Regions from separate parts of the Desulfosporosinus meridiei DSM 13257 genome, predicted to be linked through region 2. Evidence: predicted binding sites of a transcription regulator. Region 2 holds the regulator's gene; each other region holds the start of a gene.
What was found. Region 2 encodes Rex, which represses fermentation and respiration genes when NADH is low (regulators of the CRP and FNR family bind a similar motif). Its sites were predicted from a motif close to ATTGTTAANNNNTTAACAAT; they were not measured.

Region 1 (10,758 bases), 1.4 Mb from region 2:
GCCTTACCTTGGCTTTCCGGCACTCTGCGCTGTAGCAGATGCAAGAATTCTTCAACATCTTGAGCAATCACCGGAAAGGTATTATAGTGCATGGGGATTACTACTTTAGGGCGCAATAATTGGGATGCATGTACTGCTTCTTCAACCCCCATTACAAAATTGTCTCCGATTGGCAGCATGGCAACCTCGATGGGATAGCGTCGGCCGATAAGCTCCATATCTCCGAACAGTCCTGTATCCCCAGCATAGTAAAGCCATTTACCTTCCATCTGAATCAAAAATCCACAGGCTAGGCCCCCATAAATCATAGTTTCTCCGTCTGGACTTATTATCCCGGATCCATGCAAAGCTTGGGTTAACTTAACCAAACCAAAGGGGAACTGATGCTTTCCTCCAATATGCATCGCATGTGTCTTGGCCCCTTGACTCTTGCAATAATGAGCCAATTCAAAAACACAGATGATTGGAGCACCGGTTTGTTTAGACAATTCTATTGCATCCCCTAAATGATCGTCATGCCCATGGGTTACCAAAATTGCATCTAAATGTGTAAAATCTTCAGGTTTGACTGTAGCACTAGGATTCCCGCTTAAAAAAGGATCAATAAGAATTCGCCCTTCTACCCCTTCAATCTCGAAGCAGGCATGTCCATGGAAATGAAGTCGCATACTTAAAAAAACCTCCTATTTTATTTAACGATTTACATACTCTTCAAGTACTTCCCAAAAACGAGGATAACTTAGGTTCATCTCCCAAAGGGCAACACCGCGGATCCCCTTCTGAGTGGCTAGTTCCAACTTATCTCTCAAACTTCTTGGATCTTCAAAATATACCGTATGACGAACCCCTCTGGTCTCATAACGGAAGTAGGTGCTATGCTGCCTTGCATTCCACTGCAACGGAGCCCCATATCTCCTAGCCAGCTCAGTTGCTCGTTGATAGCCAATGACCTTCCCCGTCCCACCCTCAGGCCAATCATACCCATAGAGGGGAATCCCCATGTAGATTTTATCCCGAGGAATATTAGCTATCGCATAATCTAAAACCTGAGTTACCCAAGGAATAGAGGCAACCGATCCCGGTTCGCTATGTGACCAATGTTCCTCATAGGTCATTAATATAACCTCATCTACAGCTTGCCCAATAGGCCGATAATCAAACGAACCTCTCCAAGCATTTTGAGGATCATCGGAAACCTTGGCAGGAACATCTATTGAGACCAGGAAATTTCCCGCTCTAAACATAGCAGACCAGTTTTGAATGAATCTGGTAAACAGTGTCCGGTCAGTCGGTGCAGCCTTTTCTAAATCAAGATTAATTCCGTCTAATTGATACTCAACCAAAATATCGCGTATGTTCCTCCAGACTTGATTAGCAAAATCTTGATCCCGGATTAAGCGGGCCATTAACTCCGTAGAAAACTGTCCTTGGCGCGTTAAATTGCTGACTACCAATAGTACTTTGATTCCCATAGCATGAGCTTCATTAATAAGACTTCGGCTTGGACGCCCGAGAATCGTTCCATTATTCTGAATCGAAACCTCAAAAATTGCTAATTCCTGTATAGTTCTGCCATAACGTTTGAGATAAGGATAACCTTTAGTTTGCTCCGTTAAGCCATTATAAAAGGCAAATACATTTAATGGCATACTTATACCCCCTTTCCGACCATCATATGCATAGAAGGAAAAAGAAGTGTAGCTGCCTCATTCTGAAGAAAGTATTTCAGCCGTTTATTCTGGCTTATTTTGATTGGCGTCTACTAAGTCCTATAAGCTTATCTGTACGACGCATAAGAATTGTAACTAATAAAGCAAAGACAACTAAAAGCACTATAATGGCACCAATCCATTGACCCTTCGCTCCTAGTACCGCCGCCATTCCAAAGCAAGCGCTAATCCCGTACATTAAAAAAACAGCGTGCCTTTGGGTAAACCCCGCATCTAGCAGACGGTGGTGCAAATGCCCCCGGTCTGCCATGGCTATAGACTGCCCCCGTAGTTTACGTCGAATTATCGCAAAGGTTAAGTCAGTGACAGGCATACCTAAAATAAGCAGCGGGAAAACCAAGCCCAAAATTGTTGCCGTTTTAAGCAGACCCATGATAGAGATCCCACCAATGATGTACCCCAGGAACATACTCCCGGAATCCCCCATGAAGACCCGGGCCGGGGGAAAGTTAAAAAACAGGAACCCTAGAAGGGCACCAGCTAAAGCCAAGGTAAGATTAGCTGCTGAAAAGGACTGTATCCCATTCGCTGACCAAAACAGTAAAATTGCAACGATAAAGCAAATCCCTCCAGCTAATCCATCCATGCCGTCCGAGACATTAACAGTATTAACCAATCCAACAACCCAAAACAACATTAACGCCAGGCCAACAATGCCTAAATGAAGCTTATCAAAATTAAGGGGTTCTTGGAGGAAGGGAAGAGATATAGAATTCATGGAAAAATCGAAGAAGATAAGCACTGCAGCTGCTGCGATTTGCCAATAAAGCTTATATAAGGGTCGAATTTCACGGATGTCATCCCAAATGCCTACGGCCATAATAATACTGCTTCCAATGAATAGACCCCAAATGTTTTTATCCCAGACTTGTGTATAGTAAGCCGCAATCCAAAATGCAGCATAGATAGCTAAGCCTCCGAGACGTGGAATCGGTCGCCGATGAATATGCCGACCACCCGGATAGGCAATCGCTCCCCAATATTTTGCCAGTCTCATGGAAACCGGTGTAGCAAATACTGCAATAACTAAGGCCATAAGAAATGTCAGCCCATACCCATTCATCATGATTGATCCTCTACCGCCTTTACTTCACACTTATTCTCTATAGTTTGGGCGTCAAAACCTATAATGATAATCTCTTAAACAAGATCCGGAAAACCCCATTGCCGTAATACTTCATAAACGATAACCGCTACAGAATTCGAGAGATTTAAAGAACGGGCATCCGAGCGCATTGGTAATCGTATTTTTGTTTCGGGATAGCGATCAAGAATTTCCGGAGCCAACCCTTTCGTTTCCTTACCAAACAAAAGGTAACCGCCTGGCTCGTAGGAAATGTCCGTATAAGACCTGGAACCTTTTGTCGTCGCTAAGTAACGAGGTCCTACAGGGTTCTTCTCCTCAAACTCGGCAAAGTTTTCATAAATATAAATATCAAGCAGGTGCCAGTAATCTAAACCGGCACGTTTAAGATGTTTGTCATCAATGCTAAAACCTAAGGGTTTTACCAAATGTAGAGCAGCTCCGGTAGCAGCACAAAGTCGTGCTACATTTCCGGTGTTGGGAGGGATTTCTGGTTCAACCATAACTATATTAAGTCGCTTGTTCAAAAAGACAGTTCTCCTTTCAATGACATCCTGTACAATTACCACTGCAACTCGAAGAACAACTGCCCTTCCCACCACCACCAGGTATCCCAAGGCTGGCAAATCCTGAAATATTCTTCAGAAGTCCTGTGGTTCCACATTCACAGCACGATAAATGTTCTCCGTTTTCACCCATTTTGCATAATTCTGTGGTGATTCCACCACAACTTGGACATCTAAATTCATACATTGGCATATAATAACCCCTCTTAACAATTTATCAACTATCTCAACTATTATAACCTGAAAATCTGACAAACCCAACCTTAAATCTATCGAAACTTGTCATTAGAGTTTTAAATTAATAAAAATCCCTGAGAACAACCTGCGAAATATGTGATTTGCTTTGCTTCTCTTCAATTGCGGGTTTCATCATGTAGAACAACTATTGATTATAAAATTTACAATTAAAAAAAATCAATAGTTGTTACCGAGATATTTTGTATACATATAGGAAAACCCTAGATGTTTCCTCTTGTTTTTGGTAAAGTTAATACCAACTTCAAAGGAGGAATTATCATGGGTCATAATTTAGCTCAAAAAATACTCTCATCTCACTTAGTTTCCGGTGATTTAGCAGGCGGAAATGAAATAGCGCTGCGTATTGATCAGACACTTACCCAAGATGCTACAGGTACGATGGCTTATCTACAGTTTGAAGCCATGAACCTTTCTAGAGTACAAACCGAATGTTCGGTAAGTTATATAGATCATAATACACTCCAAACCGGGTTTGAAAATGCTGATGATCATGCTTTCCTGCAAAGTACAGCGGCACGCTTTGGGGCCTATTTTTCCCGTCCCGGAAACGGAATCTGCCACCAGGTTCATCTTGAACGCTTTGCCAAACCAGGCAAAACACTCCTCGGGTCAGATAGCCATACCCCCACCGCCGGTGGAATGGGGATGCTAGCTATGGGTGCCGGGGGGCTTGATGTTGCTGTGGCAATGGGTGGAGGAGCCTTTTACCTTCCCAGCCCTAAAGTCCTGCGGGTTTGGCTGACAGGAAAGCTTTCCGAATGGGTGTCTGCTAAGGATATTATCTTAGAAGTACTCCGACTCCTTTCTGTCAAAGGTGGAGTCGGTAAAATAATTGAGTATGCCGGGCCGGGAGTAAAAACCCTTACTGTTCCGGAACGCTCAACTATAACTAATATGGGTGCTGAGCTGGGTGCGTCTGCTTCGATTTTCCCGAGTGACGAACAAACTCTGCGCTTTCTTGAGGCCCAAGGCAGAGGGGAAGACTATATTCCCTTATCTGCGGATGAAGATGCCACTTATGACGAAGAGCTGAAAATCGATCTGTCTCTTCTGGTTCCCCTCATCGCCCAGCCCCATAGCCCTGATAATGTGGTTCCTGTAAGCAATCATTCTGCAACTGCTGTTCAACAGGTGGCGATTGGAAGTTGTACAAATTCATCCTATCAGGATCTAATGAGAGTTCGGGAAATTCTAAAAGGTAAGCAGGTCCATCCAAATGTGAGCTTAGTTATTTCTCCAGGTTCACGTCAAGTGTTGAGCATGCTTTCCAGCAATGGTGCCTTAACCGATCTTCTCGATAGTGGAGCACGTCTCCTTGAATCAACTTGTGGTCCCTGTATTGGTATGGGGCAATCTCCAGTCTCTAAAGGAGTCTCTGTCCGAACCTTTAATCGAAATTTCTTAGGCCGCAGCGGGACTCAAGATGCTTCAGTCTTCTTAGCCAGTCCGGAAGTCGCAGCAGCCTCTGCTCTCACCGGCTTCATCACTGATCCCCGGACTCTGGGGCTTTCCTCTGAAGTTGAGTTTCCGGAACGCTTTCGCCTTGATGACAGCATGATTATTCCTCCCGGTGATCCGGATACGATCATTCGGCGCGGACCCAATATTCAGCCACTCCCAATTGCCCCTGCTCTGGATAATTCTCTTGATTTGCCAGTCATCTTAAAGCTGGGCAATAATATTACAACCGATGATATCATGCCAGCGGGATCGAAAATCCTCCCCCTTCGTTCCAATATCCCGGCAATTTCTGAATATACCTTCCACAAGATCGATCCTCAGTTTGCCGAAAAAGCCAAAGCCCACAAACAAAGCATGATTATTGCCGGACATAATTATGGTCAAGGCTCAAGCAGAGAGCATGCTGCTCTGGCTCCTATGTATCTGGGTCTCCGTATTGTTTTAGCTCAGAGCTTTGCCCGAATTCATCGTGCTAACCTCATTAATTTTGGTATTCTTCCTCTTACCTTTGTCGATGAAAATGACTTAGACCGTCTAAACGCCGGTATGATCTTGCACCTGTCTGGTCTGCATCAGGCTGTAAAAACCTCCGAGCCATTTGCAATTACTTTAGATAACGACTCAAAGCCGGTTTGGGTTAAACACGATCTTACCGAACGCCAAGCTAAAATCCTTTTAGCAGGCGGACTTCTTAATTCGACCAAGGCTGCAGTTTAACAGACCTCCTTATTTGATCTTTTATAATAAATAAAAACATGCTAAGATGTGTTATATATTAGAAGCAACTATGGTTATGGACATTATTTTTGGGTCCATGGCCTTAGTTGCAATTATGCTCAAAACGTATACAGAATACAAAAAATAGTTTTGCTTTTTGAAGTATAATAGAAGAGGTGGATTAAATGCTCAGTGATAAGGATCGAACCCTGCTTAAACTAATTGCTGAAGATTGTAGACTTAAACCTGAAGAGCTTTCGATTCAAACCGGTTTAACGGTGGAATATATTGAAAAGCGTATCAGTGATTGGGAAAAGGAAAAAGTAATTGTCGGCTACCAACCCATGATTAACTGGGATCGAACTGGCGATGATAAAGTATCCGCACTTATTGAAGTCAAAGTCTTACCCCAACGGGGCTATGGCTTTGATAAAATCGCCAAACGTCTGCAAAGATACCCGGAGATCAAAGCACTTTATCTAATGTCAGGAGGATATGACCTATCTGTCCTGATTGAAGGAAAAACCATGCAAGATGTTGCCCTCTTCGTAGCAGAAAAATTAGCTTCATTAGAACATGTTCAAAGTACAGCAACCCATTTTGTACTTCGCCGTTATAAGCAGGATGGAATAGAGCTTATGGGCGAAGAAGAGACTCTTCAACGTCTGGTGGTGTCACCATGAACAATTATTTGGCAACCCATGTTGCAACCCTGCCACCCTCAGGTATCCGCAAGTTCTTTGACCTTGTAGCAACCATGAAAGATGTCATCTCATTAGGTGTAGGAGAACCGGACTTTGTAACTCCTTGGACTGTCAGAGAAAGCGGCATCTTCTCACTTGAAGAAGGACAGACTATGTACACCAGTAATGCCGGTCTTTTTGAATTAAGGGAAGAGCTATCTCACCATTTATCTAAAACCCTGGATCTTTCTTACGACCCTCATCATGAAATTCTCATTACCTCCGGAGCAAGTGAAGCGGTGGATCTTGTAATGCGTGCTGTACTAGAGCCTGGTGATGTTGTTTTAGTACCTGATCCGTCCTACGTTTCCTATGCACCCTGCGCTATATTAGCCGGAGCAAGTGTGAACTATGTCCCTACCTATGCTAAAGATGATTTTCGTATGCGTGTCGAGGAATTAGAGCGAGTGTATACTCCAAAGGCTAAGCTCTTAGTACTCTCCTATCCTAATAACCCAACCGGAGCAATCATGAATCGTGAGGATTTGCTGCCCATCGCTGATTTTGTAAGTAAGCATAATCTTCTTGTCCTTGCAGATGATATATATTCCGACCTAACCTATGATCAAACCCATGTCTCCTTTGCCAGTTTACCTGGAATGAAAGATCGCACACTGTTCGTGAGCGGCTTTTCAAAGTCATACGCCATGACCGGATGGAGGATTGGCTATGTGGCAGGTCACCCAGACCTGATTCAAGGAATGACCAAAATTCATCAATACACTATGCTTTGCGCTCCGATCATGGGTCAATTTGCCGCCATTGAAGCTTTGCGCTCGGCAACTGAAGCTAAAAACGATATGGTTACTGCCTATGATCGCAGGCGACGTTTATTAGTACACGGCTTTCGGCAAATGGGGTTGGACTGTTTTGAGCCTTTAGGAGCTTTTTATGTGTTCCCTAATATTTCAAAGACCGGACTAACTTCGGAAGAATTTGCTGAACAACTCTTAAAGGAAGAAAAGGTCGCAGTTGTTCCGGGGACTGCCTTTGGGCCCTCGGGAGAAGGACATATTCGCTGTTCATACGCCTATTCTATGGAACAGCTTCAGGAAGCACTTAAGCGTATTTCCAGTTTTGTAGAACGCAGAATAAATATATAGCAATTAGGATTAGTCCACTTTCCCAAATTTTTTCTTTTACTTTCATCTGGACATTACGATTGTATTTCAATAACATGGAGTAAATATAATGCGAAATAGGCACGAACACTTACCCATTCCGTGCTTATTTCGCATTTATAGTTATTCTTACTGGCTCTGTCCCCTCTCCCTTTCTTGCTTTCCAAGATATTAAGCCTATTATATAATGGTGCAAATAAGATAACTGATCTATCCTTAAAGTAGGAATTTATAAATAAGGGTTCTGTAATCCTATAAAAGAAGGAGAAATCATTTTGAAAACACTAATCATCTATTCTTCCTCTCATGGCACAACAGAAAAAGCTGCCCAAATCCTCAGTGAACAACTTCAGGGAGAGGTCGAATTAATCAACTTGAAAAGGCTTTCTAACCCCAAATTGACCAACTATGATTCAGTCATAATTGGCAGTTCTATTTATGCAGGGTCTGCCAAATCAAGAGTAAAGCAATTTCTCAAACAAAACCAACCTGAACTGCTTTCTAAGGGACTAGGCCTGTTTCTTTGCTGCATGTTTGAGGGAGATAAAGCTTTATCCCAATTCGAGACAACATACTCCAAGGAATTGAGGAACCATTCAAGGGCAAACGGTTTATTCGGCGGAGAATTTTTGATATCCAAGATGAACTTTCTAGAGCGACAAATCGTAAAAAAAGTCGCTGGCGTTACCAGCGATGTTTCTCAGCTTAATCTTAACGAAATCAGGCTTTTCGCAGAAAAGTTTAACCAGGCAAACCCTTGCTAAGAAGCAAATTATGCTTTCGCCTACTCTTGTTCTCTCTCTACATAAGGCAATATCCTGGGCGGAATTGCATTAGCTATTGTCTGGACGTTGATCCATTGCTTAGCACTAGTTTCCTTAACCTTGCTTAGAGCTAGGTATGCATTTCTCTGAAGGACTCCCTTTCCGCGCCAACCTGCTGCAGTGATCTTAAAGCGTTGGCCAAACTCACTTTTAGTCAAGTTAAGAGTTTCGACTAAATCTACACCTCGCCTGAATGAGGGCCGGGCAGCGGATGAGGAATCAGCAACAGTTAAAGAAGTCTGTTCCTCCTCTAACCATTTTTGATTATGCGGACATACTTCTTGGCAAACATCACAGCCAAAGATTTGGAGACCCAGGCTGGAAATCTCCTCGGAAGTTAACAACTCTTTACTCTGAGTTAAATAAGAGACACATTTGTTGGCCGGAAAAGGTTCCCTGCCAATAATTTGTGCCGGACATGAAATAACACATTTTTGGCAATTTCCGCATTGCTGGAAAACAAAAGGGTCATCCGACCTCAGTTCTTGATCTAGCAGAAGTAGGGCAAGTGTAACAAAAGATCCGACTCCCGGGATAATTAATTGTTGGTTCCGACCGATCCAGCCAATCCCTGCTCGTGTTGCAAATGCCCGCTCAACTAAGGGGCCAGTATCAACTTGAAAGCGACATAGCCCCAACCAATTGTTATTCACCATAGTATCAATTAGCTCCTGCACTTTTCGAAGAACCACCCGATGATAGTCCTCCCCAACAGCTGAGCGCGAAATCAAACCTTCTCCCTCTTGAGGAGATACTGTAAACGGGAGGGGATAAGCTAAGGCAACGACCGTCTGACAATCAGGCCAAACTGCTTGGGGATCAATCCTTTGTTGGATCTCCTTACTTTCAAAAGGTGTCGCCCAGCCCTGATCAATTCGAGCTTGTAGTATAGTGGCTAAATCTTCTATAGGTTCCGCAGCGGTAAATCCCACGGCGACAAAGCCCAACTCCCTTGCCCATCCTCCTATCATCTTTTTCCAGTGTATCTGTTCATCCAAATCCATGGGCCTTCTCCTTGATGTAAGCAAATTTACTTCGAGGCCCTAAAAAACGCATAGGTCATGGGATCCCCTTCTTGCAGAATTTCCCCTGCCGTGACATCCCCTAGGAAGAGAGTATGGGTTCCTGCATCCAATTGACCTGTTACCGTTGCTTCCATGGTTACAAGTACATCATCAAGCAGCAGAACTCCCGATTCTCCACGATGAACTGCTACCCCTTCAAACTTGTTAACCTCCCGACCGGTGCGATATCCAAACCCCCGGGCATAGTCTTGACCGGTTTGGCTTAGTACTGAAACACCAAACTTGCCACTTTTTTGAATCAGCTCGTGAGTATAGTTTTGCTTATTGATTCCGATTGCAATTCTGGCTGGTTCAGAGGTGATTTGAAAACATGTATTAGCACATTGTCCATTGTCCTTACCGTCAGCCTGGGCTGTTATAATAAACAGGCCATAGGAGATTCGATAGAGAGCTTGACGAATTGCCGCAGGTTTATCTAACTGAGAATTTACCGGCTTAGGTGCCACAACACCTGAGGTTGAAGCAGCAACATCCTTCTCCTCAGCGACTAGTTCAAAAAAGGTCGAATCAACTCCACAAACCGGACAGATTTCCGGCGGATTCTCGCCAGTATGTATATACCCACAAACGGTACAACGCCACTTCTTTTCCATGAACAACATCCTCCTCTGTGTTGTGATTTATTAATAATAATTATAACTTAGTAATTTATCCAGGTCAACCTTAATCTTCTAATCAAACTTTATGACAAGACTTTTCGAGAACATCCTTACTTCAAGTTCAATATTCAATAAGAATATTAGAGGGCGAGAGTCAATTTTTTACTTTAATCTGGGTTTACGATTATTCCTAGCAGATGATTCGGACTTACAGTAAAAGTTGTATTCTTTTTCCAAAAACCGCAAATCTGTCAGACTATACTTATCATCAAACATGACTCGCTTGCGAACCTGTTCTTTGAATTGACCGAACATCTCAGCCTCAAGCCCTTTCTCACGGGCAAAGCCCTCAAAGAATTTCCAATTCAAGAGGCGGGAACGCTCTTTGAGGAAAGTACAGGCAGATCGAATTTCGCTCTGAATCCCTTCAAGTCGGTATAGATTATCCTCGGCATCCTGCTTACCGCCAAGAAAATCTGCCTTCCAGAGATCGAGGAGATTCTCCACCCTTTCTGAGTTAAAACTCTGTCCATCCCAGCCAATTTCCCAAGCAAAACGACGGGCTTTCAG
Region 2 (10,758 bases):
ATAACCCAGCAGCTCCGGCGGTTAGGATCTTCTTGTGACTGGGAACGTGAGCGGTTCACCATGGATGAAGGGTGCTCAAAGGCGGTTCGAGAAGCTTTTGTTGATCTCTATAGCAAGGGACTGATTTATAGAGGGAATTATATTGTCAATTGGTGTCCAAAATGTCATACGACGATTTCGGATATTGAAGTTGAACATAATGATCGGGATGGGAATTTGTATCATTTACGTTATCCTGTAAAAGATAGTGAGGAGGCCCTGGTGGTGGCTACCACCCGACCTGAGACTATGCTGGGGGATACGGCGGTGGCGGTTCATCCCGAGGATGAGCGGTATCGGCATTTAATCGGCAAGACTTTGATCTTACCCCTTATGGATCGGGAGATCCCGATTATTGCGGATGATTATGTAGATCAGGAGTTTGGAACCGGGGCGGTGAAAATAACCCCTGCCCATGATCCCAATGACTTTGAAATGGGACTTCGTCATAATTTGCCGCAGATAATTGTCATGGATAAAGATGCTAAGATGAACGAGTTTGCCGGCAAGTATCAAGGGCTGGATCGTTTCGAGGCCCGTAAAGCGGTGGTCGCCGACCTCAAGGCTGCCGGGGTTTTGGTTAAGATTGATCCCCATGCTCATGCCGTAGGTGAGTGCTATCGTTGTACGACGATTATCGAACCTCTGGTCAGTAAACAATGGTTTGTTAAAATGGAGCCCTTGGCTAAACCGGCAATTGAGGTTGTCCGGGACGGTCGCTTAGAATTTGTACCCGAGCGCTTTGATAAAATCTACCTGGGCTGGATGGAGAACATCCGGGATTGGTGTATATCTCGGCAGTTATGGTGGGGACACCGGATTCCGGTTTGGTATTGTGAAAAGTGTGGAGCAGAGATCTGTGCCAAAGAGGATCCCTCCGGCTGTCCGACCTGTGGATCTGAGAATCTAAGACAAGATCCTGACGTTTTAGATACTTGGTTTTCCTCCGGGCTTTGGCCTTTCTCCACCTTAGGTTGGCCGGAAAAAACACCGGAGCTGGAACAGTTCTATCCTACCTCCGTGCTGGTTACGGGACGAGATATCATTTTCTTTTGGGTTGCTCGGATGATCTTTATGGCTATGGAATTCATGAAGGAAGTACCTTTCCCCAAAGTCATGATTCATGGACTGGTTTTGGATGCTCAAGGACGTAAGATGAGTAAATCCTTAGGCAATGGCGTAGATCCCATTGAGGTTATCGAACAGTATGGTGCAGATACTCTGCGCTTTATGCTAATCACCGGAAACACACCGGGAAATGACCTGCGTTTTCATCCGGAACGGCTGGAGGCCACCAGAAACTTCTCTAATAAAATTTGGAATGCCTCACGTTATGTGCTCTTGAGCTTAGAAGATTATCAAGAAGGACCCCGTGGCGAGCTGGCTTTAGCTGACCGCTGGATTTTGACCCGTTATGCCTCCACTATAGAGAACGTCACTAAAGCTCTGGAAAATTTTGATCTGGGTGAAGCAGGACGATTGCTCTATGAATTTATCTGGAATGAGTTCTGCGATTGGTATATCGAGCTGACCAAACCCCGGCTCTATAATAAAGAAGACGTCTTGGCCCGGCACACTGCTCAATCCGTGCTGCTGGAGGTTCTCGAAGGAACTCTGCGTCTCTTGCATCCCTTCATGCCATTTTTAACGGAAGAAATTTGGCAGAACTTCCCTGTGGCAGGAAAAAGTATCATGACTCAGTCTTGGCCGGGAATTCCCGCCTATCAAGATACCGTAGCCGAAGGGAACATGACCCTGCTTATGGAAGCTATTAAAGCCATTCGCAACATTCGAGCAGAAATGAAAGTAGCCCCGGGGCAAAAGGTTGAGATTATCATGCTGGCTGCAGATAAGAACCAGCGGGCTGTACTGGAAAACGGCAAGGCTGACATCTTGAAATTAGCGGGAGGAGCCAGTGTTGAATTATTTGAATCTCTGCCGGAGAAGCCTTCACAATCCGCCAGCGCCGTTCTGGGTGGAGTAGAAATCTATCTCCCTCTCAAAGGGATGATGGATTTAGGTAAAGAAATTGCCCGCTTAGAAAAAGAAATTTCCCTAGCCATCCAGGAGCAGCAGGTTTTAGAAACCAAACTAAATAACCCAGGATTCACTAATAAAGCACCTGCTCCGGTAGTTGCCAAAGAACGTGAACGGCTGGAAGCTCTTTTAGTTCGTAAAATCACCTTAGAAGAACGAATCAAAGAATTAAAGCAAGGCTAAGGAGAACGCCACTATTTGGAGGGGAGCGCGCTGCAATGTCTGAAAACAATCTTGACCGGGAATATCAAGAGAACTTACAGTATCTGGCTAACCTAACGACCTTCGGTATTAATTTTGGGCTGGGAAGAATCCAAGAACTGCTGAGACGAATCGGAAATCCGGAAAGCTCTTTGCGTGTAGTCCATATCGGGGGCACTAACGGCAAAGGTTCGACCACCGTAATGATTGCCCGGATTTTGCGGGAAGCAGGGTATAAAGTTGGAGTTTTCACTTCCCCTCATATGCATGATTATCGGGAGCGTATGGTGATCAACGGCCTGATGATTTCCAAAGAAGATGTTATTCAGATGATCAGTCGTGTGCGTCCCCATTTAGAAGACATGGTTGCCGAAGGCTTTGAGCACCCCACGGAATTTGAAGTGAGTACAGCTTTAGCATTGCTTTATTTCGCTGAGAAAAATGTAGATTATGCCATGATAGAAGTGGGCTTGGGAGGGGCAATCGATTCTACCAATGTGGTTAGCCCTCTGGTCTCCGTTATTACCAATGTAGGCATGGATCATATGGATTATTTAGGTTCGAATGTGGTAGAGATTGCCAAGGTCAAAGCTGGGATTATCAAGCCTAACTCTGTAGTGGTTACTGCCGCCGCAGACCCGGATGTGATTCAAGTTTTACGGGATCAAGCCAAGGCTATGGAGGTTCCTTTGTGGATAGTAGGGGAAGATATTCGCTGGGAAGGCAAATGGAGCGGCGAGTTAGAGCAGGAATTCGACCTTATTGGCTTGCACTCTATCTATTCCAAGTTACGCTTAAGGCTCATGGGCTCCCATCAACTCCGTAATGCAGCGACTGCTGTGACAGTTTGCGAAGTGTTGCAGAGTGAACACTTGGTGAATATTCCCAGGGAAGCGATTTATGCCGGTTTACGTGAAGTAGAATGGATCGGACGCTTAGAGCTCTTGTCTTTAACTCCTAAAGTCCTCCTTGATGGAGCCCATAATGTGGATGGAGCTCAAGCCTTAGCAGGGGCTCTCCCCATTTATGCTCGCAATCGTCTTATCCTTTGCTTAGGGATGCTGGCGGACAAGGAGCGGGAAAAAGTTGTTAAAATGCTGGTTCCTATGGCGGATGAAATTATTGTCACCCGGCCCAACTCTCCTCGGGCAGGAGACTGGAAGGCCTTAGGGAGTTTAGCAGAACAATTCGGCAGACCGGTAACCTGCATTGAAGACCCTAAAGAGGCAGTGGTTTTTGCCCTGGGGCGTCTGGAAGAAAAGGATATGCTTTGTGTAACCGGTTCAATCTACATGTTGGCAGATGCTCGCCAAGCATTAATTGATCATTTAAAACAGATTTAAGAAATAACTCATCAGAAGCAATTATTGTTGCTATTTAATGACCTTATACCAAGGACGAATTTTCTTGTTTGGTGAGGTATATTAAGACAATTATTAAAACAATGTTAAAAATTTAACATAAACTTAACACAAAGATTTTTATATTTGATATAATACTCCGTGGGATATGAATACTGTATGCAGACAAGCACTTGGTTAGGTTGAACAGTAATGGATTCGAACTTTGAGGTTGCTTAGGTTTCCTGTGTTTTGACAATTCTTATGCTGGGGGTTAATTATGTTTAAGTTGTCACCAAAAGAAGATAAGTTCTTTGAACTCTTTTCCCAAAGTACAGAAATCATTACTAAATCTCTTAAGAGACTTTATGGGATTATGCAGCAAGAGTGTGTTTCCTCAGAAGATGCTGCTCAAATGCATCGCTTCGAAAACGAAGCAGACAACATTACGACCCAAATTTTAGAGCGTCTCAACTGTACATTTATCACACCCTTAGATCGTGAAGACATCTATGAACTGGCCCAAGTCCTGGATGATATTGTTGATTTTGCTGAAGGTACCGTAGAACGCATGCTTCTCTATCGCACAGGCAAACCATCACTGGGTGCTCAAGAACTTGTTCACTTAGTTGAGCTGGCTGCAGAACAGATTCAACAGGCCTTTTCCTATTTAGGCAATTTACATTCCAAAAAGTCCAATATCCTGGCTGCCGCTGAAGAAATTTATCATTTGGAGAGTGCCGGTGATAAGCTTTATCGTGAAGAGGTGGCTAGATTATTCGAGTATGAAAAAGACCCTATTGAGATTATTAAGTGGAAAGAAATCCTGGAGCATATTGAATCTACTCTAGATCACTGTGAATCTATTGCGGATCTTCTCAAAAGTGTGGTCTTGAAATATGACTAGTCTTGGGGTTATGTTAGTTATCGTAGTATTTCTGGCCTTAGCTTTCGACTACATTAACGGTTTTCATGATACTGCCAATGCCATTGCCACCAGTGTTTCGACCAGAGCTTTGTCCCCAAAACGGGCTGTAATGCTCGCCGCAACTCTTAATCTTGTCGGAGCCCTCTATAGTACGGGAGTTGCTCAGACTATTGCCAAAGACATTGTGTCTCCCAAGTTTGTAACCCAAGAAGTTGTGATTGCAGCTTTGCTTAGTGCAATTGCCTGGAACCTTCTGACTTGGTATTTTGGAATCCCCAGCAGCTCATCTCATGCCTTGATTGGGGGGATGGCCGGGGCTGCAGTGGCTAAAGTAGGGTTTAGTGTTTTGCAATGGCACGGTATCGGCAAGATACTTGCGGCGTTAGTTTGTTCTCCGATCATTGGTATGGGCCTGGGCTTTGTGATTATGAAATTGCTCTCTAATATTTTTGGGAATTTCTCACCCTCTAAATTAAATCACGGCTTTAAAAAAATGCAGATTCTCTCTGCAGGTTTGCTGGCCTTTAACCACGGTTCCAATGATGCTCAGAAATCCATGGGGATTATCACCATGGCTCTTATTGCGGCAGGACTGCAATCCCAAGCAGTTTTGGCTCCTCCGCTATGGGTAAAATTTGCTTGTGCTTTGGCTATGGCCGCCGGAACTGCTGCCGGTGGATGGAAAATCATTCGCACCATGGGAGGGAAAATATTTAAGCTGGAGCCTATTAATGGTTTTGCAGCAGATTTGACTTCCTCGCTTGTTATTTGGACAGCAACGGTTTTCCCAGGTCTGCATCTCCCGGTCTCCACTACTCATGTGGTTTCGGGATCAATTATGGGAGTTGGAAGTGCCAAGCGAGTTTCTGCCGTACGCTGGGGCGTAGCTCAACAAATGCTTGTGGCCTGGGTGGTAACTATTCCCACCACATCACTCTTGGCAGCTCTTCTTTACACGATACTTTCTAAACTCCTCTAGTATTTCCGAAGCTCTTATTATGGATTATCTAATTATTCTCACATAATTATAGTCAATTGGAAAAGATCTTAGCCCTCGTGCCAAGATCTTTTCTATGTCGTTCTAAGGTCTATTTCCACCTGCTGCAACATATCTTCCGGTAGAGAAGTTGTCCTAGGCAGCACGGAGGGGGAATGGAAAATGAAAATTATCGATCAATTTAAAGTACTTGTAGTCTTGATTCTAGGAATTATGGCATTAGCGCTATTAACCTGGGGAATCGGAAAGATCTATTTGGAACTTCTGAGTCAACCCGGTCATGAAGCTACTGCCCCGAGACAAGTCCAGTCTTTAGATAAAAACAACCCGGACACAGTTTTAGTTCTGCCTAAAGCGGGATTTTGGACTTGTCAGTTAGGGCTGTTTCAAAATGAACACAATGCTCAACTCCTCAGAGATCAGCTTATCGTCATGGGCTTTAAAGCAGAAGTCATAAGTGCCGATCCCTGGATGGTTGCTATCGGCTTGGGACGAACGGCTGATGAGCTAAAGGGGTTAAGGCAAGCTTTAGAAGAAAAAGGTTTTTTGTCGATTCCTAAACCAATTTCCCTCCCTGAACGATCCTTTCGGGTGGCCGGAACCGGGGGGCAGCTGACTGCAGAACTCTTAAAGAATGTCAATACTATTTTAGAAACCGGGTTTAATCAAGAGGTGTTAGCAAAGGAAGAACAGCTCTGGGCAGCTCAAGCCGGGGAACACCCACTGCCTGATCTGGATCGCCTTCACCAGCTTTATGGTCAATTACGTGCCAAAAATACCCCTGAAGAGCAAAAGGCTCTAGGTTTATCATTATTTTTTGAGTCTCAGAGGGTTATTTATAAGTTTTCTGGTAAATAATAGGTGGAGGGGCATCCATTTATTTAGCTTTATGGGAAAAAAGACCTAAGATTAAAATTGCGTTTTTTTTGGATAGTGCTATAATTAACATACCTTAAGGCAAAATCCAGCAAAGAAATGGGGGAAATTATTGAAAACGCTAAAAATTCCAGAAGCAACAATTATTCGACTTTCTGTTTACTCACGTCACCTCACGGATGTCGATCGCAAAGGAATTATAACCACTTCTTCAGGGGAAATTGCTGATGGAGTCGGCGTTAGTCCTGCTCAAGTACGGAAAGACTTAGCCTACTTTGGTGAGTTTGGTACCAGAGGCGTTGGTTATAATGTCAAAGATCTTCGCCAACATATTATGAGAATTCTTGGATTAGGTGTCGATTGGAGCGTAACCTTAGTAGGGGTCGGAAACTTAGGCTTGGCGTTGAGTACATATAAAGGGTTCAGAGATCGTGGCTTTGTTATCACAAGTATTTTTGACGCAGATCCTAAAAAAATCGGAACTAAAATCGAAGACGTAGAAGTACTTCCTATTGAACAATTAGAAACAGTTGTAAAACAAAATAATACTCAGATCGGAATTGTTGCCGTGCCTGCATCAGTTGCTCAGGAAACCGTTGATAAACTAATTAAGGCCGGAGTATCAGCCATTTTGAACTTTGCTCCTGTTGTCTTGAACGTTCCTCCGGAGATTGAACTTCGGAATGTTGACTTAGCTGTAAACCTTGAAGTACTAACCTTCAATGTTTGCGGGCAAAGGTGCTATTAATTCGAGATACTGTTGTACCACAAAGTACATCTGTCGTATAATAGCAACATAAGAAGTGTATCTAGGGTTCCGCCGCAGGGGTCTGGACCGAGCGATACAGGTTGGAAAAGCACCAGCTACACCGTGTGGGAAAAAAGCCCCGTGGCAAGTTCTTAGGAACTCGTTATGGGGCTTTTGAGTATTATTTTCTACTAAGTTATTTAAGCGAGTACATTATTATGCAGCTTTGGTGTAACAACCTTATTGACTAAAGTTAATGCAACACTTTATTAATAGGTTGGGCTGGAAAAATAAGAGGAGGAGAACAATGAATCGAGACCAAGGGAAGAAAAAGATCACTATTTATGATACAACTTTGAGAGATGGGGCTCAGGGGGAAGGCATTCATTTCTCGACTCAAGATAAGCTGAGTTATGTGAAACGAATCGAGGATATGGGAAATTTATATGTGGAGGCCGGTTGGCCCGGGGCAAACCCTCGGGATGAAGAATTCTTTCAACAGTGCTCCAAGCTCCAATCCCCGCTGGTCAATATCGTTGCCTTTGGTAGTACATGTAAGGTTTCGGAGCCCCCGGATAAGAGCGATATCTTGCTGAAATTGCTGGCCTCGGGAGCCAAAACTATCGCAATCTTCGGCAAATCCTGGGATTTACATGTGCGAGATGTCTTGAGGACAACTCTGGAAGAGAACCTTCGCATCATTCGCGAGTCAGTATCCTTTTTACTGCAACAAGGAAGAGAAGTCTTCTTTGACGCGGAACACTTTTTTGACGGATTTAAGGAAAACCCTGAGTATGCACTGAAGTGTATTGCTGCTGCCCTGGAAGGCGGGGCCAAGACTATTGTTTTATGTGACACCAATGGAGGCAGCCTTCCGGAAGAAATTGCAGCGGGGGTAAGAGCAGTCAAGCAGGAACTCTCCCCCCAGGAACTGGGGATTCATGTCCATAATGATCGGGGACTTGCTGTTGCTAACTCTCTGATTGCTGTGGAAAACGGAGTTGCTCAAATTCAGGGAACCTGGAATGGATTTGGAGAGCGCTGCGGGAATGCCAATTTAAGTACCTTAATTCCCTTGCTTCAGCTCACAGGAAAATATGAGGTGGTATCAGATGCAGCTCTGCTCAAGATCACTCCCTTTTCCCGCTATGTTGCAGAATTAACCAACGCACCTTTTGATGAGAAGCAACCCTTTGTAGGAAGAAGTGCCTTTGCTCATAAAGCCGGAATGCATGTGGATGCAATTCTTAAAAACCAGCGCACCTTTGAACACATGGATCCCGCCGATGTCGGCAATGAACGTCGTATATTAATTTCAGACCAAGCGGGGAAAGCTAATATCCTGGAAAGGTTATGCCGGTTCGAGCCTGACATGCGCAAAGATGATCCTCGCGTGGAAATTGCCATGAATGAAATCAAAGAATTAGAGCATAGCGGATTCCAGTTTGAAGCGGCAGAAGGCAGCCTGGATTTACTCCTTCTGCGTACTCTGGGAAAACTGACAACTCCAATGTTCGAGGTACTGGATTATCATGTCTGGAGTGACCCCTTGCGAGGAGAACTGGATTCTGTCGCTGTCGTTAAAGTCAAAGTCGGAGAGGAAACCGTGCAAATCGCTTCCGAAGGCAACGGCCCGGTAAACGCTTTAGATACTGCATTACGTCAAGCTTTAGCCAAGTTTTTCCCGATCTTGGAGGAAAGCGAACTTGTCAACTATAAGGTTAGAGTATTAGACGGAGCTCATGGAACAGAAGCTATTGTGCGGGTTATTATTGATACTCGTTTGGGGAATGATGTTTGGGGGACCATTGGGGTGTCGAAGAATATTTTGAGGGCCAGTGCTCAGGCTTTGTTGGATGCGATTAATTGGACGATTTGGATGGGGAGGGACGCGTCACACTGACTCGGCCATGCGCTCGTCGTGCCAAACTAGGGCTTTAATCCGTTATGCAAGCGGGCAGGGTTCCCGGCCAAAGCGGCGTCCGTGCCGCATGGCCGGCGGGAAACGTCCTGTTTCCCGCCCTGCTGGATGAAAGCGGATTAAAGCCAAGTTTGGCTACGACTCGCGCAAAGGCGTCGCTGCGTGTGATCGCGACCCTCTGAAGCCTGGGGGGAGACGGGGATTTGAGCGCGCGGACTTTGGTCTGGGATTGGGGTCGCGGTCTTCTTCTGGCTTTAGAGTGGGTTTGAGGTTAGAGTGAATCGTTCGTTCCCCCTTTGGGGAAACGGTGGGAGACGGCTGGGATTTTCACCCGGGGATGAAAGCGGATTAAAGCTGAGTTTGGCTACGACTCGCGCAAAGGCGTCGCTGCGTGTGATCGCGACCCTCTGAAGCTTGGGGGAGACGGGGATTTTGGATCGCGGACTTTGGTCGGAGATTGGGGTCGCGGTCTCCTTCTGGCTTTAGAGTGCGTTTGAGGTAAGAGTGAATCGTTCGTTTCCCCTTTGTGGAAACGGTGGAGTGCAGCTCGGATTTCCCTCCTCCGCTCCTGTCCCCGTCCCCGCCCCCCTCAGACCAGAAATTAAGGGGCAATTGCAAAGTGAACACTTTAGTGGAGTTCACGGTAAAGCGAGTGAGATGGTGAAGGGATTATTGCGCCCGGGTTCACATCATTGAGCCGCCCAGAGGTTGGCGCAATTCCTTCACCATCCAACGAGCGAGGGAACGTAACGTGTGTGAACGTGCAATTTCCCCTTAATTTCCCGCCCAAACAGACATACAAAACCAGCCCGGTCGACCAGAAAGCAATGCCTCCTTTGACCCCAAACTTTCAGAAAACTAATGAAACTAATGAGGAGAGATATGATATGCGGCAAGAAAAGGATTTGATTGGAGTTCATGACGTCCCTGATGACGTGTATTACGGTATTCAAACACTCCGAGCTAAGGAGAATTTTCCTATTACCGGGTATCACCCTCATCGAGAATTAATTCGGGCTATCGGAATGGTCAAAGGTGCGGCGGCGGAAGCAAATATGCATATTGGCGCACTAAGTCCTACGATTGGAAATGCCATAATCGCAGCATCCAAGGAATTGGTAGGGGGCAGGTTACAAGAGCAATTTGTGGTAGACGTAATTCAGGGCGGAGCGGGTACGTCTTTTAATATGAATGCCAATGAAGTCATTGCGAATCGCGCTATTGAAATTATTGGCGGTCAAAAGGGCGAGTATTTTAGAGTCCACCCCAACACTCATGTGAATATGGCCCAAAGTACGAATGATGTCTTCCCCACCACAATCCGCATCGCTTGTTTGAATGTAGCTCATGATTTGCTTACGGTCTTGGACGAATTGCGTCAGACTTTTGAAGATAAGGCTCAAGAATTTGACGGTGTCATTAAGATGGGAAGAACCCATCTCCAAGATGCTGTCCCTATTCGTTTAGGCCAAGAGTTTGGAGCATATTCCCATATGTTGGGCAGAGATCTTAATAGAATTAAAGCAGCCATTAAATCTTTGGAAGTTATAAACATGGGAGCTACAGCTGTTGGCACCGGCTTAAATGCGGATCCTCGATATATTGAAAAAGTGACGGAGCTGATGCAAGAATGGACGGGTTTGCCTTTGCGGCTTGCTGAAGATCTGGTGG
Region 3 (10,758 bases), 2.1 Mb from region 2:
GATTGTGCGGATGGAGTTAATGTTCTCTTCCATACTCTTTTGAGTCTGGCAAATTAGTTTCAATTCGGTTCCAAAGGAGGGATGCCGAAATAATACATATTGTCATTGTCTATGTAGGCCTGATACTGGTTAGTTGATTAATGCTAATTCTATGAATAAGAGAGAGGGCATGCATGTGTTTAATTTAGTCATTAAAAATGGTAAGGTCGTAACTGCTGATAGAATTTTTGAAGCATCTGTTTGTGTTAATGATGGTAAAATTGCGGCAATTATTGATGCGGGAAATTCTGTTGAAGCAGAGGAAGTTATCGATGCTAAAGGAAGTTATCTTTTTCCGGGAGCTATCGATAGTCATGCACACTTAAATGATCCAGGTTACTGCTGGAGAGAGGATTATGCCCACGGCTCAGCAGCCGCTGCAGTTGGGGGATGTACAACAATTGTTGATATGCCTCTTCAAAATGAACCAGCCTTGACGGATGGAAAAATTTTCGATAAGAAGGAAGAAACAGTTTCTCCCAACGCCTATGTAGATTATTGCTTCTGGGGGGGCTTGGTTGACTACAACTTAGATAAATTGCCAGAACTCGATGCCAAAGGTTGCGTGGCCTTTAAATCCTTTATTGGCCCGGTTTCTCCTGATTATGTTTCCTTATCTATTGGGCAAGCCAAAGAAGCTTTGGAAATATTAAAAGATTGTGGAGGACGTGCAGGTTTCCATTGTGAAGATTATTCTATTATCAAATGGGAAGAAGCCAGAGCACAAAGAAAAGAGAAGAATGATTGGCAGGATTTTCTGAATACCAGACCGGTTATTGCAGAACTTATTGCCACCCAAAACATACTTGAACTGGCTCGGGAACTAGATGCCAAAGTTCATATCTGTCATGTAAGTCACCCCAAGGTAGCCAAAATAATTCGAGATGCTCAGTTAGAAGGTGTCGATGTAACAGGTGAGACCTGCGGTCACTACCTGACCTTTACAGATCAAGATGTCATCAAGAATGGAAGCTTGTTCAAATGTGCGCCTCCTTTAAGAGAAGCCAGTGCGGTTGAAGAAATGTGGGAATATGTGAACAACGGAACCTTATCCTGTATCGGATCTGATCACTCACCTTGCGAATTAAGTGAGAAGAGTGAAGAAAAACACGGAATTTTTGGAGCCTGGGGTGGGATCAGTGCCATTCAAAATGTAATGCAAGTTGTATTTAGCGAAGGGGTAGTCAAGAGAGGCTATAATCCTACTTTACTGGCTCGATCCTTAAGTGAAGGTCCGGCAAAGGCTTTCGGAATCTATGGTAAAAAAGGTGCGATTGAAGTTGGATTCGATGCTGACCTGGTCATTCTCGATCCTGAACTGGATTGGGAAATTACACCGGATTCCTTGCATTATCTCAATAAAATTTCTGCTTTCGTAGGCTTAAAGGGCAAAGGGCTGCCTGTATGTACCTTAGTAAGAGGTCAGGTAGTTGCCAAGGATGGTCAAGTAGTGGGTCAAAAGGGATTTGGCGAACTTGTGAAAAAATTGAAGTAGGGGGGATAGTACATGAGCAAGCGTTATGATGTTGTCATTCGCAACGGAATGCTTATTTGTCCGGAAGGCGTGAAGAAAGCGGATGTAGCCGTTAGTGACGAAAAGATTGTAGAAATAGGCTGCGAACTATCCGGGGATGCTAAAGAAACTATTGATGCTGCTGGTAAATATGTATTTCCCGGAGCAACAGACGGGCATGTTCATTTTAATGACCCAGGAAGAACTGAATGGGAAACTATAACAACCGGCAGCAGTGCTCTGGCAGCGGGTGGTGGAGTTGCTTACTTTGATATGCCCCTTAATTGCAACCCCTGTACACTGGACGCTAAAAACTTTAATGCCAAGCTTGCTGTGGCACAGAAAGATTCTCTCGTCGATTATGGATTCTGGGGAGGGCTCACTCCTAAAAATTTAGATAACCTTGAAGAGCTTGCAGAGTGTGGGGTAATAGGATTTAAAGCATTTTCCTGCTTTAGTGGAATTGACGAGTTCGAAAGAATGGACGATTTTACCGCATTAGTAGGCATGGAAAAATTGGCCAAGCTTGGCTTGCCTCTTATGGTGCATTGTGAAAATGCAGAAATTACAAGGGATTTAACGACCTTAGCACTTGCTAATAACAAGACTACAGTAAGGGATTATTTTGCAGCCCGTCCGCCAATTACGGAAATTGAAAATGTATCTCGAATGATTACCTTTGCAGAAGAGACAGGCTGTAAATTAATCATAGCCCATATCAGTACAGCCAAGGCTGTAGAGTTAGTAACTCAGGCCAGAAGCAGGGGAGTGGACGTTTGCTGCGAAACGATTGGACATTATTTGATTCTTACTGATGATGATGTGGAACGTTTAGGAACTGTCGCAAAATGCTCGCCGCCTATTCGCAATAATGGGAACCAAACAAAAATGTGGGCTAAACTGCTAAACGGCGAGATAGCCTTTGTATCCTCCGATCATTCACCCTGTGATCCGAAATTGAAAGATGGTGAGTTCTTAAAGGTTTGGGGTGGAATCTCAGCTTGCCAGACAACTCTCCCGGGCCTGCTTACCCATGCCTACCATGAACGGAAAGTTCCCCTTGAGGAAATCGCCAGATTAACTGCACAAAATGTTAATGAAATTTTCAAGATACAGGGGAAAGGGAAAATTGCACTAGGTTATGATGGAGACTTTGCCTTGGTAGACCTAGACAAGGAATTCACATTGCAGGCCGAAGATCTTTTCTATAAGTACCAAGTAAGTCCTTATGTTGGAGACAGATTCCGTGGGACTGTTACTCAAACAATTCTCAGGGGAACAACAGTGTTTAAAGATGGAAAGATTGTATCAAATCCCATTGGCAAACATCTGAGACCTAATTTGTAAACCACGATTACAGAAATAAGGACAGATATAAAAGAAGGAGTTGGGTGTAGGATGTCAACAAATACAGAAGCTGCAACTGCTACGCAGATCCAACATACCGGTGTGGATGAATCACTAATTCCCAAAACCCTAGAGGGTAGAACAGTAGGCCCCATAGACTATATGTTTATGTGGATTGGAGACGGTGTTAATTTAGGTAATATGACCCTGGGAGCCAGTTTGGTTGTTGCCGGAATTGCGACTCTAAATCTATTTCAGACATTTGCAGCAGCTATTATTGCCATTGGAATTATTTCAACTATTTTTGCTCTAAACGATCGGCTTGGCTACAGAACAGGGATACCTTATGTTGTCCAGCTGAGAATGTCTTTTGGAATCAAAGGTTCAGTTATCTCATCCCTTTTGCGTGGAATCCCCGCCATTGTCTGGTACGGCTTTCAAAGCTGGATCGGCGGTACTGCCTTAAACGAAATTGCCAAGGTATTTACAGGCGGTGCCTTTGATAATGTTGCAGTTTGCTTTGTAGTACTTCAATTAGTTCAAATCGGACTTTCCTTGTATGGCTTCCATGCCATTAAATGGGTAGAATCCCTTACTTCAATTGTTATTATGCTCGCTCTTGTTTATGTGTTTGGTGTTCTTCTGACATCTCATAGTGCGGTAATTGCTGAAAAATGGGTACATGCCAAAGGCTCATGGGGCTTGCCGTTCTTTGCCTTCATTATGATGTTTATGGGGAACTACGCAGCCATCTTCTTAAGTGCTGCAGACTATTCGAGAGAATTAAAAGCAGGGATAAGCGACGGAAAACGCGGATTCTTGTACTTCCTTCCTATATTAATAGCCTACGGCTTCGTACTGGCAATTGGTGCAATGCTTGCTTCTGCAACGGGGATATCTAATCCAGTGAAAGCCTTTGCAATCGTAGTCGATAATTCTTACATTACAGTCTTTGTATCGGCCTTTATTGTTATGGGTGCTATTGCAGTTAACATGGTTGCCAATATTATTCCGCCTACCTATGTTATCACTCTAATTACAAAGCTTAAGTACAAAGTGGCAGTTACAATAACCGGATTACTTGCGTTAGGTTCCTTCCCCTGGGTTCTTGTTCAGGATTCGTCGGCAAAAGGACTGGGTATGTTCATCCTGATATATTCCGCATTTTTAGGCCCCATTGTTTCAATTCTATTAATTGATTACTATGTCTTCAGAAAGCAAAAAGTAGATATTGTTGATCTGTACAAAGAAAACGGCCCTTATTCAGGATATAATCCGGCAGCAGTGCTGGCCATGCTGATTGGTGCAGCGGCAGCTTTTACCAAAGTAGAGCTGGCTTGGATTATCGGGTTGGTCGTGGCCGGGATCTCCTATTATCTTTTGACTAAGTTTGCCTTTAAAGATTCAAAGTTTAAAAAGGGTACGATCTTTGAATAAATTTCCTTCTGAAAGTTAAAGATTGAAAAGGCATTTCACAAACAAGTAAGGGAAATGCCTTTTTATACAATGGAGCTTGGTTGCGGAGGAGAGCCGTCCACTGTCATAGATAGTCAGTAAGAACTGTTCCCCCTGTTTAACTGAATTAGAGTTGAATCTCAAAAGTTACCCCAAGATCGCGGATTTGACAATCCCCATCGTAGAGAGGCTCAATGGAATCAGCGGTGGTTTCTTTACGGGTTGCTAAAATATAGCCAAAGGACTCTTCAAGCGGGAGAATTGTGCCATGCCAAACGCCACGGTGGATGACAAAGGCCGTATAACTTTCCAGTAAAAAGCAGCGTACTGAATCTGGTGAGGGCAGAGCTTCCAGGTCATTAGGGTCTGTGGCGGGAGCAACACTTATGATAGCAGGGCCGCCATAGAGGGGGAAGAACCCTTGGGTGACTTTTAAATGGCGTTCCAAGGCTGAAAACTTAAATTCCTTTCGTTTAAGTAAAGCATACACGAATTCGGCTGAGCCATCATCCACCTCAAAAGGGATTCGGTCGGCAAAAATTGGAGGTGTAGTCTTAATAGGAGGAATTCCCGGCTCACGCATCAGCAGATGACCATAAGGTGCAAAGGCTTCTTTAGTAAAGGGTTCGACTTTAATGATACGATTCATATTGAAAATGTCCCCTTTCAGTTTTGGTTCACAGTAGTTCTGATTCAATCTATAATTACTCATTCCCGTGCTTTTATCCTTTTACTACTATTGATGATGGTCAGGCTGTTCATTTATCCTAATTTCCTAACTCGGATTCATCCCAAAAATCTAGCAGCCTGATTTAAGGTTAATGGTTTATCCAAGATTGATATTTATTTGGGTTCCCATTTGACCATTTATTCTAAAGGTTGCCTTAAGCAAAGTGACGAATATATGACAATAGTCAAAATCTTGTTAATTTGAAAGGAGAAGTTATCTATGGGTTATCCAAATGATCTTTTAGCTACGAGGGCAATAGTCAAACATGGCAGATATGCATTGATTCCACCGGAAGGGCGTGTGAAAAACGTCATTCCTAATTTAGAGAATTGTAATACAAGTATAATTGCCTCTCCCGAGTTAGGGCCGAAGTTTGCAATGTATACTGTTGAAGTATTACCAAATGGCGGCACAACCACTGATTTCAAAGAAGAGGGGATTGAAACATTCGTTTATTGTATGGGAGGAGCAGGAACCGTAACTGTTGAGGGCAAGACTTATGAACTTACGGATGGCGGCTTTGTTTTTGCACCTGCCTCATTAGGAGTAGGACTGAAAAATTCAAGCAACGAACCATGGAAACTTCTTCTTTATAAACAACGTTATCGACCATTAGTGGGTTATGAAGCTAGAATTGTTGTAGGCAACTTAAATGATATCCCTGATGAAGCTTATGATGGTATGGAAAATGTTCGTATTAAAAACGTGCTACCTACTGAATTGGGCTTTGATGTTAATTTTCATACGCTTAGTTTTTATCCTGGCGGGTGTCATCCTTTCGTAGAAACCCACGTTCAGGAACATGGCCTGTATTTTCTAGAGGGTGAGGGAGTTTATTTGATTGACGATAAATGGCTTCCTGTGAAAACAGAGGATTTCATCTGGTTTGGTCCGTATGTCCCTCAAGCCTACTATGGTGCGGGAAGAAAACCTTCCACTTATATTTATACTAAAGATTGCAATCGGGACATTGAGCTGTAAAATAGAATTACGAATTAAAATACGAGGTTCGAAACTTAATCGAACCTCGTATTTCAAAACACTCTTATATTATTTAAGGCATATTGAAATCTGCAGTTTGAAAAATCGAACCTTATAGATAACAAGGGGGGTATCACACTGGAAATCACGGTAAAAGATGCCATGAAAATTGGCCCCTTAAGCACATCTGAAATTGTGGCCGGTTATCAAACGTTAGAAAATGTTGTCAAAGGCGTAACTATAATGGAAGCACCTGATATTGTAAATTGGCTGGCTGGTGGAGAGCTGCTTCTTACCAGTTTGTATGCCGCGCCTGCCGGAACCTTGAACTATAAAGATTTTGTAAGAAAGCTCGCTGAGAAAGGCGTAGCAGCCATAGCCATTAAAGTTGGTCGGTTTGTGGAACGAATTCCAGAGGATATGATCGAAGCAGCTAATCAATACGGCTTACCTATTATTGAGCTTGATGCTAATGTGCGATTTGTGGATGTCATGTATCCTATCATGGCTGAACTCTTTAATAATCAAGTCGTTAAATTAAATTACTACAAAATTATTCAGGAGCGTTTTACAGCCTTAGCATTACACTGTCTAGGGTTAGAAAAGATTATTAGAACTCTTGAAGATTTAATCGGAAATCCCGTTGCGGTTTATGATCGCAATTTTAAAAGCATGAGTACAACTACTCCTCAGATTGAAAAATTTATCGAGATTGCAGATTTATTTCAAAAGGAAAGCTTGAATGAAAAACTATCCTTCTATCGTCAGATGGTACGATTTCCGGATCTTGGCGAAGAACCCGTTCCTCAGGTTGTAGTACCAATACGGGCATTTAATCAAGTAAAAGCCTATCTCACCGTAGTAGAGAAGAATAAACGACTCCAAGAGATGGATTTAATTTGTTTAGAACATGCCGCTACTGTTGTTACTCTTGATTTAGTGAAGAAAGTAGCTGTACAGGAAGTTGAACAGAAATTTCAGAATGACCTGTTAGAAAATCTAATAACAGGAAATACAGCGCTTAATAATACTCTGGAAAGGGCTGCCTTAATCGGATGGGATTTAACTAAGTCCTATACGATTGTCCTTTTTGATATTGATAACATCGACGGGATTTTAGCGAATACTAAGGAGAGCCCGGATAAAATGTATTTGCAAGAGTTAAAATCTGACGTCGTTTCCATAATTACTAATGCTGTTAGAAGACACACAAAGAATTTTATCCTCGGGACGAAAAATGATGCGATTATTTTGCTTTGGCCCTCGCCTGAAGTTTACAATGGCCTCCTAGATCAGATCAAGAAGACAGGGAAAGAGATCCAGGAACAAATTAAAAAGAAAGTTAAATCTGTTTCCGTTGCCATTGGAATTGGAGATGTTGCTCTAAAAGTTGACGAAATCCCTAGGAGTTTTAAAGAAGCACGAGATGCAATTACCTTTGGTCGAATGATTCAAGGTCAACATGTTATCGAAGCTTTCTCTGAATTGGGTGTGTTTCGGATTTTGTGTAAGTTTGCGGAGAGAAATGAATTACATAGTTTTGTCCCGAAGCAACTGCTTGTTTTAATGGAGCATGATAAAACCAATGAAGCAGACCTCCTGAAAACTCTAGAAATTTTCTTAGACTGTAATGGGAATGCCAGTAAAGCTGCCAAAAAACTTTTTATACATTATAAAACAATACTTTATCGACTAGAAAGGATTAAAGAAATTACCGGTATGGATTTAGAAACTAATGAACATCGCTTGGAAATTGAGATGGGCTTGAAAATAATCCGCCTGCTAGGAAATGAACATAATAATTTTTAACATGTAGGATTTGACAATAGCCTTTGAATAATCTTAATTTAAAAACTTCAAAAGTCAGCACAGGTAATACGAATTGAAATAATTAAGTAATGAATCTTTCCTTGTTCTGAGCATCGAACGATGCTCATTTTTTTTAGTGGTAGCTGGGAGATCTAATCAAAATTATAATATGAAATTACTGATTAAAAGCTATCAGGATACACAAACTATCATGGTGATAAAAAAGTTCAAGCTTTACTAATGAAAGGAAAAAATATGGAAGTGAGTAAAAAGACCAACAACTTCATCGATGAGTACATTTTGAAATTTCCAGTTGATATCCAGGAGATACTTAAGTCTTTAAGAGACGTTATTAAGAAATCTGCACCAGATGCACATGAAAAGATAAGTTATCAAATGCCTACTTTTGATTTGCATGGAAACTTAGTGCATTTTGCTGCTTATAAAAATCATATTGGATTTTATCCAACTCCCAGTGGAATTGAGGCTTTCAAAGTTGAATTGTCGGAGTATAAAGGGGCAAAAGGTTCTGTACAATTTCCCATCGCCGAGCCACTACCCTTTGATTTGATAAGCAGAATTGTCAAGTTTAGAGTTGCCGAAAATATAAAACAGTGGGAAGACAAATCGAAGAAAAAACGATAATCATAAAGCTATGATAAATATTTTTTGAATACTATAAGTATTTCCTTTTTTGTGGAAGGATTTATGATAATTAGCCAGAATTGATAAAATAGCAACAATTAAAATGTCTATGGGCTGATTCTCAGGAAATATGGAGGGAAAGTGTAAAATGAATGAAGATGTTGCGATTATAGAAGGAGTTTATGATATCGCTTCACCTGAAGTGCCGGCTTCTCTTCATAGATGGGGAAGGAAAGTATGGCTTCGTGACATAGAGATTGGAGCTAAGGGAAAGCTCCTATTCTATGATGAAGATGGAGTGTGTAAGATTACGACTCTTAGTCGAATTACCGATATTACTAAAACTCCTGAGGGGATAGGAATATATACTCAATGTAGTATTTATAAACTTAAGATGTTAAATAAATCCTAAATAGGTTTTATTACCTTAAAAAATAATAGTCAATAGGTTTTTAAAGATAAAGCAGTGTCCGATAATCATCTGATACTGTTTTTTGCTATTTTTTCTTAAATACGAACCCCAATATAAGTATAAAATGAAGAGAAAAGATGAAATTTAATTGACGTTTACCAAAAGAGGAAATAATAACCTAAAGAGTTAGCAAAAACTCAAGTATAAATAATATTATATGAATAATTAAAGTGATGTTAATCTTTAATGCTAAAAATGGATTAATCTACAAATTGACGCTACATTTTTGTCATGCTACGATATCAATGCAATAGGAACTTCTGCAAAGTGAAGTTTAAATCGCAAATTTCTATCAAACCTATTTAATTATCTCTGGCTTAATGAGGTGATATATGAAAAAGTTTGCATTCTTATTAGCATTAGTTTTAATTATGGTTAGTTCAATTGCAGCAGGGACTTTGGCTATGTACAACGTTTCTATTGATACCTTAGCTAAAGGAAGTGTGGTTGCCAAAGAGTTCATTTTTGTTGGGGAAGGAACAGACAGCTTTCAGGAGGGACTAAAGATTGCTCCTTCAGAGACAGCCCAATGGCAGTTTAAGGTTAAAAACTATGAAAACCATATTGTCTCTGAAACGGATATCTATTATAAATTAACTTTTAATGTACAGGCTTTGCCGGGTAAAGCTGCCATAGAACCTTTGACTGTCACAGTTAAGGATCTCAATGGCACAGTGCTTAACAGTGTTACAGGAGTTGGGACTTTTGATGTTTTAGGTCAATTTTCACTTGCTGTGAATGGTCAAGAACGGGACTTCTTAGTGGAAGTGAACTGGCCGACAGAAGGGACTTCTGACATTAATTATGCCGGTATCAACTATGGTTCAATGATCAACGTAGATGCTATTGCCTCCCAAATTCCGTTAAAAGCTACTGACCCGGATCCAGTTGATCCACCCCAAGTCAGCGTCCGTTATGAAACCACAGTTCCGTGGCAAAATGGACAAAGTGGCAATTACCAATACGAATATAAGGTAACAATCACTAATAATTCTACAGAGCCTATTTACAATTGGAGTATAGCCTTTAACCTCCCCACAGATAAACTGACCAGTGCTTGGAGCAATGCCAACCTGGTATCTGATACACCAAAGGGATACTACAAATTCCTCAATCCCGGCTATAATAACCAATTAACAGATAGTATATTGCCTGGGAAAAGCGTATCCTTCCGAGGCCCTGCTAAAGGAATGGGCACTGAAGCAATTCGTTCCGTCATTGTAGGTGGAAGCAATATAACTGATTTAACAAACGTAGATTTATTATGTCAATTTGGAAAGGCGTCTCTAAATTAGAGGCCTTATTAAATCTCTCAATTATGCTGAGGAGGGAGGATATGAGAAAAAAGGTTCTTTTGATTCTTGCCTTAAGTGCTGTACTGTTTGTTTCTCTTACCGTTGGTACTCTATCCAGCTATACATCGGTTTCAAGCTTCGGTATCAGCATTTATTCGGATTTAGATAAAGCCAAGAACTAAATTTTGAAATTTTGTTAAGTATCTTAAACCAAATTTATAATTGGAGGTTAAATAATGAAAAAGGCACTAACAACTATTGCACTTGTACTGATTTTATCAACATCTGTGATCGCAGGGACTCTAGCAATGTATACTACAACTATTGATAATGTTGCTGAAGGCAGCGTTGTTGCTAAAGAATTTGTCTTAGTAGAAGGAGGTACGGATACCTTTGAGAAAAATGTAAAAATTGCTCCGGCTGAAACAGTGGATTGGCAGTTTAGTGTGAAAAACTATGATGGCGCGATAAT

Region 1: the regulator Rex is predicted to act here: its motif matches at 3,670-3,689, upstream of DESMER_RS13825 (aconitate hydratase).
Region 3: the regulator Rex is predicted to act here: its motif matches at 5,247-5,266, upstream of DESMER_RS10290 (ureidoglycolate lyase).

Annotation. Positions count from the first base shown of each region.
Region 1 is NC_018515.1:2,989,599-3,000,356, forward strand. It holds gene DESMER_RS13805 (metal-dependent hydrolase) at 1-668, opposite strand, end outside; gene DESMER_RS13810 (glycosyl hydrolase family 18 protein) at 693-1,649, opposite strand; gene DESMER_RS13815 (glycosyltransferase family 4 protein) at 1,744-2,796, opposite strand; gene DESMER_RS13820 (tRNA (cytidine(34)-2'-O)-methyltransferase) at 2,871-3,317, opposite strand; gene DESMER_RS23080 (FmdB family zinc ribbon protein) at 3,358-3,573, opposite strand; gene DESMER_RS13825 (aconitate hydratase) at 3,897-5,816, shown strand; gene DESMER_RS13830 (Lrp/AsnC family transcriptional regulator) at 6,002-6,499, shown strand; gene DESMER_RS13835 (aminotransferase class I/II-fold pyridoxal phosphate-dependent enzyme) at 6,496-7,662, shown strand; gene DESMER_RS13840 (flavodoxin domain-containing protein) at 7,956-8,444, shown strand; gene queG (tRNA epoxyqueuosine(34) reductase QueG) at 8,465-9,508, opposite strand; gene DESMER_RS13850 (flavin reductase family protein) at 9,535-10,182, opposite strand; gene DESMER_RS13855 (tRNA nucleotidyltransferase/poly(A) polymerase-related protein) at 10,351-10,758, opposite strand, start outside.
Region 2 is NC_018515.1:4,381,281-4,392,038, reverse strand. It holds gene DESMER_RS20265 (valine--tRNA ligase) at 1-2,259, shown strand, start outside; gene DESMER_RS20260 (bifunctional folylpolyglutamate synthase/dihydrofolate synthase) at 2,295-3,620, shown strand; gene DESMER_RS20255 (DUF47 domain-containing protein) at 3,898-4,524, shown strand; gene DESMER_RS20250 (inorganic phosphate transporter) at 4,517-5,524, shown strand; gene DESMER_RS20245 (SPOR domain-containing protein) at 5,705-6,400, shown strand; gene DESMER_RS20240 (redox-sensing transcriptional repressor Rex) at 6,531-7,166, shown strand; gene cimA (citramalate synthase) at 7,474-9,069, shown strand; gene aspA (aspartate ammonia-lyase) at 9,975-10,758, shown strand, end outside.
Region 3 is NC_018515.1:2,232,404-2,243,161, forward strand. It holds gene DESMER_RS10270 (Zn-dependent hydrolase) at 1-57, shown strand, start outside; gene allB (allantoinase AllB) at 176-1,534, shown strand; gene allB (allantoinase AllB) at 1,547-2,899, shown strand; gene DESMER_RS10285 (NCS1 family transporter) at 2,951-4,336, shown strand; gene DESMER_RS10290 (ureidoglycolate lyase) at 4,482-5,003, opposite strand; gene allE ((S)-ureidoglycine aminohydrolase) at 5,304-6,065, shown strand; gene DESMER_RS10300 (PucR family transcriptional regulator) at 6,204-7,874, shown strand; gene DESMER_RS10305 (iron chaperone) at 8,130-8,519, shown strand; gene DESMER_RS10310 (hypothetical protein) at 8,668-8,931, shown strand; gene DESMER_RS10315 (cellulose binding domain-containing protein) at 9,324-10,286, shown strand; gene DESMER_RS23965 (hypothetical protein) at 10,328-10,468, shown strand; gene DESMER_RS10320 (hypothetical protein) at 10,523-10,758, shown strand, end outside.